3 regions of the Methylocystis heyeri genome follow, and region 3 is predicted to be linked to each of the others. Evidence: predicted binding sites of a transcription regulator. Region 3 holds the regulator's gene; each other region holds the start of a gene.
The links. The regulator LexA, encoded in region 3, represses DNA repair genes until DNA is damaged. The targets are predictions, from matches to a motif close to TGTTCNNNNTGTGTTCNG.
Positions count from the first base shown of each region.

Region 1: a site for LexA is predicted at 1,674-1,691, ahead of recA (recombinase RecA). Genes of this name have one in related genera too.
Region 2: a site for LexA is predicted at 1,581-1,598, ahead of radA (DNA repair protein RadA). Genes of this name have one in related genera too.

Region 1 covers NZ_CP046052.1:332,475-335,748, reverse strand. Annotated here, with positions in the region: gene H2LOC_RS01445 (putative bifunctional diguanylate cyclase/phosphodiesterase) at 1-964, opposite strand, end outside; gene H2LOC_RS01440 (heme NO-binding domain-containing protein) at 958-1,497, opposite strand; gene recA (recombinase RecA) at 1,802-2,878, shown strand; gene alaS (alanine--tRNA ligase) at 3,047-3,274, shown strand, end outside.
Region 2 covers NZ_CP046052.1:353,931-357,204, reverse strand. Annotated here, with positions in the region: gene H2LOC_RS01530 (beta-ketoacyl-ACP synthase III) at 1-879, shown strand, start outside; gene H2LOC_RS01525 (integration host factor subunit alpha) at 1,123-1,494, shown strand; gene radA (DNA repair protein RadA) at 1,765-3,141, shown strand.
Region 3 covers NZ_CP046052.1:1,074,901-1,078,174, reverse strand. Annotated here, with positions in the region: gene H2LOC_RS04795 (ComEC/Rec2 family competence protein) at 1-1,163, shown strand, start outside; gene lexA (transcriptional repressor LexA) at 1,370-2,077, opposite strand; gene H2LOC_RS22060 (TonB family protein) at 2,205-2,429, opposite strand; partial or broken gene H2LOC_RS22055 (hypothetical protein) at 2,959-3,165, opposite strand.

The sequences.
Region 1 (3,274 bases), 740 kb from region 3:
GGTCCAGCTCGTCGACCAGCGCATGCTCCTCGGCGATCGGAACGAAGACGGCCGGCGGCACCAAGCCGCGCGCCGGATGATTCCAGCGCGCCAGCGCCTCGACCCCGATCGGCCTGCCCGTGGATAAATTGATCTTGGGCTGGTACCAGGGCTCGACTTCTCCGTTCAGGAGCGCATTCCGAAGATCCACCGACAGGCTGCGGGTCTCTTCCAGGCGCAGGCTCATGATGGGCGAGAATCGCGTTGCGCCGTTGCGCCCGCTCTTCTTCGTTTCGTAAAGCGCGAGGTCGGCGTAGCGGAGCAGATCGTCGATCGAGCGCGCGTCGGCCGGATAGAGCGCCGTTCCGATCGACGCGGAGACGCACATCTCGTAGCCGCGGTAAAAGCAAGGCTGCGACAGAGCGGATACGATCCGAGCGCATATCAGGTCGAGGTCGCGAATGTTTTCGGCGCCGAAACAGACCGCGGCGAATTCGTCGCCTCCCACTCGGGCTATGAATGAACCCTTGGGCAGCGTTCCACGAAAGCGCCGCGCGACTTCCCGCAGCAAATGATCGCCGGCCGCGTGCCCGAGGCTGTCGTTGACCTCCTTGAAGTGGTCGAGATCGATGCCGAGCAGAACAAATGGGCCCGTTTCGCCGGCGCTGATTTTTTTCAGCGTCGAATGGAGACTGGCCCGATTGGCCAGCCCGGTCAGCTGGTCTCTCTCGGCGAGAGCGACCGCCTCCTCCTTGGCGATTTCAAGTTCGTGCGTGCGCTCGGCGACCCTGCGTTCGAGCGTCTGGTTGAGCAGGAACAGTTCGCGGGATTTGGCCTCGAGAATTTCTTCGGCCGCCAGCCGGGCGCGGCGCTCGCGCTGGGCTCGCTCACGCAATCTCTCCATGCGGCTGTGGACGTCGGGCTCGGCGCCTTTCACGACGCCGGATTCGTCGATTGGATTCGGGACCGCCAGCACTTTCAGCACACGCTGATTTCAAAACGCTGCCTCACGCCGGCGTCCGCTACGACCGGCCGCACGACGATAGCGACTTTCTCTCGATAATACTCGCTCGCGCCTTCGATCAGGCCGATGGCGAGATCGGCGAGAGGGCGGCAGCTGATGTAATCGAGGACCAGCTGCTTGGGACCGCTCTCGATTTCCTCGAAACGCGGCAGCTCCGCGTCGGCGTAGAGCTTCCTCACCTCGACATGGATATGGCCGTCGACGCTGCGCAGAAAATCCAGCAGACCGCCGCAACTCCCGAACACTTCGGGAAACTTCTTCTGAAAGACGCCGCACAAATGACGCCCCAGTCCATTCAACGCTCGTGAGGAGGATTCGCCGGTCAGGGAGCAATAGGCGCCGAGCAGTCTCGACAGTTCGTTAAAATCGTATGTGCCCACAGACGTATAGGCGCTCTCGGCGAGCCCGGCCTCGGCGATCATGTCGTCCACGAAGTCCTCGCCCCGCGAGGAGCCCACAAACTCCAGGAACTCCGTGAAGACGATCCCTTTCATCCCTCTCCCCGACCTGTGACGTCTCCGTCGACCCGTTAGAAACAGCCACTTAATCGGGAAATTGTTATCCAGACGTTTCAGTAATGCTCAGTTCTTTCAAAGCCGGACGAAAACGGACACAACGCCGCAGGAGAGGATGGCCGGGGCGCCCAAAGCAGCGAAGGACAAATCCCCGCGCGAACAAAAAAAGAACTTGGCTTGCAGAACAAAACATGCACAATGATGCGGGACGCAGTTTTCAAATCGAGTTTTGCCGGTCCGGCGTTGCGCCCACCGGCCAACCCGTGCCAGAAGGAATTTCGCTGTGAGCCAAGCCAATCTCCGCCTCGTGGAAGGATCATCCGTGGACAAGACCAAGGCTCTTGACGCCGCTCTGTCTCAGATCGAACGCGCCTTCGGCAAAGGTTCGATCATGCGGCTCGGCAAGAACCAGAAAGCCGTGGAGATCGAAACCGTCTCGACCGGCTCGCTCGGCCTCGACATCGCCTTGGGCGTCGGCGGCCTGCCGCGCGGCCGCGTCGTGGAGATTTACGGGCCCGAATCCTCCGGCAAGACCACGCTGACCCTCCATGTCATCGCCGAGGCGCAGAAGGCCGGCGGTGTTTGCGCCTTCGTCGACGCCGAACATGCGCTCGACCCGGTCTACGCCCGCAAGCTCGGGGTCCAGCTCGACGACCTTTTGATCTCCCAGCCCGACACCGGCGAACAGGCGCTCGAAATCACCGATACTCTGGTGCGCTCCGGCGCGGTCGACGTTCTCGTGGTCGATTCGGTCGCCGCGCTGACGCCCCGCGCCGAAATCGAGGGGGAAATGGGCGACGTTCAGCCCGGCCTCCAGGCGAGACTGATGAGCCAGGCCCTGCGCAAGCTCACCGCCTCGATCTCCCGCTCCAATACTCTCGTCATCTTCATCAACCAGATCCGCATGAAGATCGGCGTGATGTACGGCTCCCCCGAAACCACCACCGGCGGCAACGCCCTGAAATTCTACGCCTCGGTGCGTCTCGACATCCGCCGCGTCGGCGCGATCAAGGATCGCGACGAGGTCACCGGCAACCAGACCCGGGTAAAGGTGGTCAAGAACAAAGTAGCGCCGCCTTTCAAGCAGGTCGAATTCGACATCATGTACGGGGAAGGCGTCTCCAAAGTGGGCGAACTGATCGATCTCGGGGTCAAGGCGGGCGTCGTGGAAAAATCGGGAGCCTGGTTCTCTTTCGACAGTCAAAGACTCGGCCAGGGCCGCGAAAACGCCAAGAGCTTCCTTAGAGCCAATCCCGAGGCGGCCGCCCGGATAGAGCAGGCGATCCGGGAGAACTCGGGCCTCATCGCCGAGCGCATCCTGGAAGCCGGGGGCGAGGACGCCGAGGGCGGGGAAGACTAAAATTCTACGGCCGCCCGGCGGGGTTCCTTGACCCATCTCGCTCCCGCCGGGCGTTTTTCATTGCCCAAGCGGCCCCTAACTGGCATATCGCACGAAACCTATTCCAGCCGCCAAGATCAGCGCGGCGTCGCGCGAAGGCGCGACGAGCCATAGCGAGCCAGCAGGACCATGACCGGCGTCAATCAGATCCGCAGCACGTTTCTCGATTATTTTGCGCGCCACGACCACGAAAAAGCGCCCTCTTCCTCGCTGGTGCCGCACAACGACCCCACGCTGATGTTCACCAACGCCGGCATGGTGCAGTTCAAGAACGCCTTCACCGGCGTCGAGAAGCGGCGCCATCCGCGCGCGACCAGCTCCCAAAAATGCGTGCGGGCGGGCGGCAAGCACAATGAC
Region 2 (3,274 bases), 720 kb from region 3:
GAATGGATCGTGCAGCGCACCGGCATCAAGGAACGCCATATCGCCGCCGAAGGCGAAACGACATCCATGCTGGGCGACAAAGCCGCGCGCGCCGCGCTCGAGAACGCCGGCCTTTCGCCCCACGACATCGACCTCGTGATCGTCGCGACCTCAACGCCGGACTACACTTTCCCCTCCACCGCGACGCAAATCCAGGCTTCTCTGGGCATGACTCGCGGCGTCGCCTTCGATCTGCAGGCGGTCTGCTCGGGATTTGTGTTCGCTCTGGCGACAGCCGATAAATTCCTGCGCAGCGGCTCGCATAAGCGGGCCCTGGTCATCGGCGCGGAGACTTTTTCCAGAATTCTGGACTGGACGGACCGATCCACCTGCGTGCTTTTCGGCGACGGAGCCGGGGCGGTGGTGCTGGAGGCGTCTCAGGGCGAGGGAAGCGCAACCGACCGCGGCGTCCTGACCACCCAATTGCGTTCGGACGGCAGGCACCGGGCAAAATTACACGTCGACGGCGGCCCGTCTTCCACCCAAACCGTCGGCCACCTGCGCATGGAAGGCAAGGAGGTCTTCCGCTTCGCGGTCGGCATGGTGACGGGCGTGGTGAAAGACGCCTTCGAGGCGACGGGAACCACCGCAGAGGATCTGGACTGGTTCGTGCCGCATCAGGCCAACCGCCGAATCATCGACATGTCGGCGGCCAAACTGGGCATCGCGCCCGAAAAAGTGGTCGCGACGGTGCATCTGCACGGAAACACCTCGGCCGCATCGATTCCCCTGGCGCTTTCGGCCGCGGTCGCGGACGGCCGAATCAGACCGGGCCACCTCGTCATGCTCGAGGCGGTCGGCGGCGGCTTCACCTGGGGCGCAGCGCTGCTGAGATGGTAAGTCCGTAATGTAAAAGAATTTTTTAAAACCGCCGGAGCCGAGTGCGTTGTAGCGGACTCGTTTCCGGCTAGCGCTTGATTTTTGAGCACTTTTCTGGAAAATTCTCCCTGTAGTTGTTTTCTAGCGTCTGGCTTTAATGTGCAATTTAAATCTCCCTTTTTGCTTGAAACGCAGCGACGCTTTCCAAGTAAGAGAGGAGATTTGCATTTAGCTGGCTGCTGGTTCCGATATGCGGGCTAATAAATGTCACGGGAAACTGTTGGAGTTTTTTTTTCAGATCGAGACGACAATGAAGAAAATTCAGCCGATCTGGACGCCTTCGGCGGCGAAGGCACCCTGACCCGCGCGGATTTGGCGCGGGCTATTCAGAACGCGGTCGGCATATCCAGAACGGAGGCGACCGAGCTCATCGGGGCTGTGCTGGACGAAATTTTCGAGCGGCTGGTCGCCAGGGAAGAAGTCAAACTTTCCTCGTTCGGCACCTTCTCCATTCGCGAAAAACGCGAGCGGGTCGGTCGAAATCCGAAAACTGGGGCGGGCGCGAGGATTTCAGCCAGGCTGGTGGTGAGCTTCAAACCCTCGAACATCCTGCGTTCGCGCGTAGCGGGAGATTAATGCGCGCTGCGCCCGAACCCAATCGCGGCGCGCAAAAAAGCGCGCCGGATAAATGAACTGAAGCGCTTTCGCGATCGCGGGCGAGGCGGATCAAACAAAGAGCGCTCTCCCCATCGGGATTGCGGAGCAACGAGCCTGCGGTCTGCGACTCGTTGCGTCCGTCGCCGACGCGCGATCGCGCGCGCCCAAATCCAAAGACCGGAGGACGCCAAAGGGCAAGCTCGGCGATCGGCCCTCGACAAAGCGGCGCCCTTCGTGCTGTTGGAGTTCATGGCCAAATCCCGCTCCACTTTTGTTTGCCAGAATTGCGGCGCAATAACCAATCGATGGCAGGGCCGCTGCGACTCCTGCCATGAATGGAACAGCATCGTCGAGGAAACGCCCGGGACTCCCAGCGCCGCAAGACTGGGGCGCGGGAGACCCTTCAATCTCGAAGGGCTTTCCGGCGAGGGCCCCGCCGCTCCCCGCCTTCGCACCGGCATCGACGAATTCGACCGCGTGACCGGCGGCGGTTTCGTGCTCGGCTCGGTCACGCTGCTCGGCGGAGAGCCCGGCATCGGCAAGTCCACATTGCTGATCCAGGCCTGTGCGGAACTGGCCCGGCGCGGCTCCCGAGTGATCTACATCTCCGGAGAAGAAGCCGTGACCCAGGTGCGCCTTCGCGCGGCTCGCCTCGGGCTGGCGGACGCCCCGGTGGAACTGGCGAGCGCCACCCAGGTCGAGGATATTCTCGCAACCTGCTCCACCGGCAGGCGTGCGGCCCTCATCGTCATCGACTCGATCCAGACCATGCATGTCGAGTCGGTGGACTCGTCGCCGGGCACGGTGACGCAAGTGCGCGCCAGCGCCCAGGCCCTGCTCAGGCACGGCAAGAGCACGGGTTCGTCCATCATACTGGTCGGTCATGTGACCAAAGACGGGCAGGTGGCCGGCCCCCGCGTCGTCGAACATATGGTCGACGCCGTTCTGTCCTTCGAAGGCGACGGCGCGCATCACTTTCGCATGTTGCGGGCTTCCAAAAACCGCTTCGGCGCGACCGGCGAAATCGGCGTGTTCGAAATGACCGGGCTCGGCCTCGCCGAGGTGGCCAATCCTTCCGCCCTCTTCCTCGCGGGGCGCGACGCCGGAGCGCCGGGCGCGGCGGTGCTCGCCGGGATGGAAGGCCAGCGGCCGATGCTGATCGAAATCCAGGCGCTGGTGGCGCCTTCCTCGCTCGGCACGCCGCGCCGGGCCGTGGTCGGCTTCGATTCAAACCGCCTCGCGATGATATTGGCGGTTCTCGAAGCCCATGGCGGGTTGAAACTCGGGGCGCATGACGTCTATCTGAACGTCGCCGGCGGCATGAGAGCCGACGAGCCCGCCGCCGATCTCGCCGCCGCCGCGGCGCTGGTGTCCTCGCTCACGGGAGCGCCTCTGCCCCCCACCCAGGTCTATTTCGGCGAAATCGGTCTGTCCGGGGCGGTGCGTCCGGTGATCCACGCCGGGGCGCGGCTGAAGGAAGCAGGCAAGCTGGGCTTTGCCCGCGCCGTTCTGTCCCAGACTCAGCAGCTCAACGACGACGACAAAGGGGCCGGCGTCACGGCGCGCGCGATCGGCGACGTCAGCGCGCTCGTCGCCGAAATCGCACAAGCGGCGCCGAGACGATAGGCGAGTTTCCGAGATTGCGGCAATAGGCGCCGTCATTGCGAGTGCAGCGAAGCAATCCAGTAGTGGAAATAGAGAATCTGCAAGCTAAATTCATTGAAGCGGCTCTAGATTGCTTCGCTACGCTCGCAATGAC
Region 3 (3,274 bases):
CCTTCTCGATGCGCAACCTCGCCTGGGCCGCATTCTTCGTGGTGATGTTCGAACCCGAGGCATTGCTGGGCGCGAGCTTCCAGCTCTCCTTCGCTGCGGTCGCCGCCCTGATCGCGGTCTATGAGGCGAAAGCCGATGTGCGCAATCTCGACCGCGAGCGCGCCGGCGACGTCTCCGTCCTTTCTCCGCGCCCTGCGCAGGAATACTGGCTCGCCCGGCTCAAACGCGGGCTGCTGCTCGGGCCCGGCGCCGCGTTGTTCGCCACCTTCTGCGCCACCTCCGCGACCGCCTCCTTCATGGCCAACGACTTCCATGAGATCAGCCCCTATGTGCTGGTCGGAAACCCGCTCACGCTCGCGATCATCGAATTTTTCGCGGTGCCGGCGGCTTTGCTCGGGGCGGCGCTCTACCCGCTCGGCCTCGACGGGCTGGTGTGGAGCTATCTCGGCCTCGGGATCGACCTCGTGGTCGCCATCGCAAAACTCATCGGCTCGGCGCCCGGCGCCAGCCTGCCGGTGAAAAGCTTCGCGCCCTGGGCGATCTTCCTGCTCGCCCTCGCTATGCTCTTCATGGTGCTCTGGCGCAGCTGGACGCTGCGCGCCTTCGCATTGCCGCTCGCTCTGCTCGGTCTCCTCGGCGCCTCCAGCGGCCCTGGGTTCGACCTCGCAGTGGCGCCGAGCGGAGAATCAGCGGCCGTGCGTCTGCCGGAAGGCGGCCTTGCGCTGCTGGGATCAAAACCCGGCGCCTTCGCGGCCGAGCAATGGCTGCGCGCCGACGCCGATTCTCGCGCGCCGGGTGACGCCCGCGGCGGCGTCTCCTGCGACAGCTACGGCTGCGTCGCCCGCGCCATCGACGGTAGATTCGTCGTCCTCGTCGAGAAGCGGGCTGCGTTGATCGAAGATTGCGCCAAGGCCGCAATTGTCGTGACGCCGCTCTATGCGCCTTCCGGGTGCGACGCGCCGGTCGTCATAGACCGCCGGAAACTCGAAGAAACCGGCGCGGTCGCCCTGCGCCTGAAGCCGTCGGGGGTCGAATGGTCGACGGGGCGAAGCCGCGGCGAGGATCGGCCATGGTCCAAACCGCCCCCGGGGCATAAGATTTTCACGCCGCCGCCCGAGCCCAATGCGGGCGGAGACGGGGAGGCAGCGGATTTCGAGGAGTAGGGAGTCTACCCGGGGCGTTATCCCCCCTTGACGTGACGGGGAGGGTCGCCGCGAAGCGGCGGGGTGGGGCGATTTCCACTGCAATTTACACTATTTAACCCCCACCCGACCCGGCTCCGCCGGGCCACCCTCCCCGCCGCAAGGGGGAGGGATGGGGAGCCCCACGTTCCATGGTGCTTCCCTTCATTCGGCGGGACCCCCAAACCTCAATAACGCCGCACCAGGCTGATCAGCTTGCCCTGGATGCGCACGCGGTCAGGACCGAAGATACGGGTCTCATAGGCCGGATTGGCCGCCTCCAGCGCAATCGAAGCCCCGCGCTTGCGCAGGCGCTTCAGCGTCGCTTCCTCGTCGTCGATCAGCGCGACGACGATGTCGCCGCTCTCGGCCTGGTCCTGTTTCTTGATGACGACCGTATCGCCGTCGAGGATGCCGGCCTCGATCATCGAGTCGCCGCGCACCTCGAGCGCGAAATGCTCGCCGTTCGAAAGCAGATCGGGCGGCAGGCTGATGGTGTGGCTGCGCGACTGGATCGCCGAAATCGGCGTGCCGGCGGCGATGCGTCCCATCACCGGAATCGCAACCTGCTGATTCTCGTTGTTCTCCTCGCGCTCCTGCAAAGGGCGCACGCGGCCGAGGCTGCCCTCGATGACATTGGGCGAGAATTTGCGCGCCCGGTTCGGCGCCGAAGGAGTGGAGGACTCTGGAAGGCGGAGCACCTCCAGGGCGCGGGCGCGGTTGGGCAGGCGGCGTATGAAACCGCGCTCCTCGAGTGCGAGGATCAGGCGATGGATGCCGGATTTGGAGCGCAGATCGAGCGCGTCCTTCATCTCGTCGAAGGAGGGAGGCACGCCGGTCTCTTTGAGGCGTTCGTTAATGAAACGCAGGAGATCGCTCTGCTTTCGCGTCAACATCGGCTTTTTGCCCCCGGGAGCGGCAGTCGGACCATTTTCGGGCTCCGCCGGGCGGAACTATGGCCGCCGCTCATAAACAAATCATGAACGCAAGCATAGACGTTCCTGCTGCGTTCCGCAACGCGCTTCAGTTGCTGGTATAGTTAAAATTGATCGGCGCGATCAGGCCGCGCGGCGGCGGGGGGAAAGGCGCGGCGCGGCGAACGCTCGCCACGGCGGCGGCGTCGAGATCGGGCAGGCCGCTGGATTTGTAGACGGAGACCCCGGTTAGATTGCCCTTGATGTCGACCCGGAAGAGGACCACCCCGTTTCCCTTGAGACGATTGGTCGTGACCCGCTCGGGCACATGCATGCCCGGCATGATCATGCCCCACAGAATGGAAAGATAGGTGGAGTTGGCCTTGCCGCCCGACACCGGCGAGGCCTTGGCCGCGCCGCTGAACATATATTGCGGGGCAGGGTCTGGGTCGGTCAATTGCTCGGCCAGGGATTTTGCGCCCTTTCGGGTCTCGGCCTGGGTTTGGGCGGTCGATTCGTTTTCTGGCGGCCGCTGCTGGTCGATGTCGGCCTGTTCGATCGTTTCGGCGTCGGGCCTGTCCTCGGCGTTTTTCAAGGCCGCGGTCTTGTCCGAGACCTCTCTGGCCGCTTCCTCGGTCTCGCTGGTCTGTTTTTGAGGCTCGGGCTTCTGCGCCGCCTGGGCGGTGCGCGGCGCCTTGCTTTGGGCCCTGGTCTCGGCGTCCTGCGCCTTTCGCTCGACGGTCTCCTTGTTCGGCGCCCGCGGCGCGTCGGTGGCGGGCTCTTCATAATAGGAGGACTGCTTGGGCTCGGGTTTCTGCTCCTCGGGCTTTGGTTCCGGCTTCGGCTGCTCCTCGGGCGGGGGCGGGGGCTCCGGCGCCGGCGGCTCGACGATCACCTCGACGGGAGTCTCCACGGCCTGCATGTCGCGCGGCGTGAGGATCGCGTCGAGAAGGACCAGCGCCGCCAGCACGGCGAGGTGGCAAAGAAGCACGACGCCCAGAATGGCGCCAAAGCGCCTGCGCGGCGGCTCCACGAACTGGGCCGGTTCGATCAGGCGCTGGAGGGCGTCGCTTTCAGAAGCCACGGCTAGACGGCTCCGCAGGACCGCGACGACCGATAAGAAAGAACTTTAACTTCAACAGAGATATTTTTTATAATCATAGTCTTATATCTCATAGC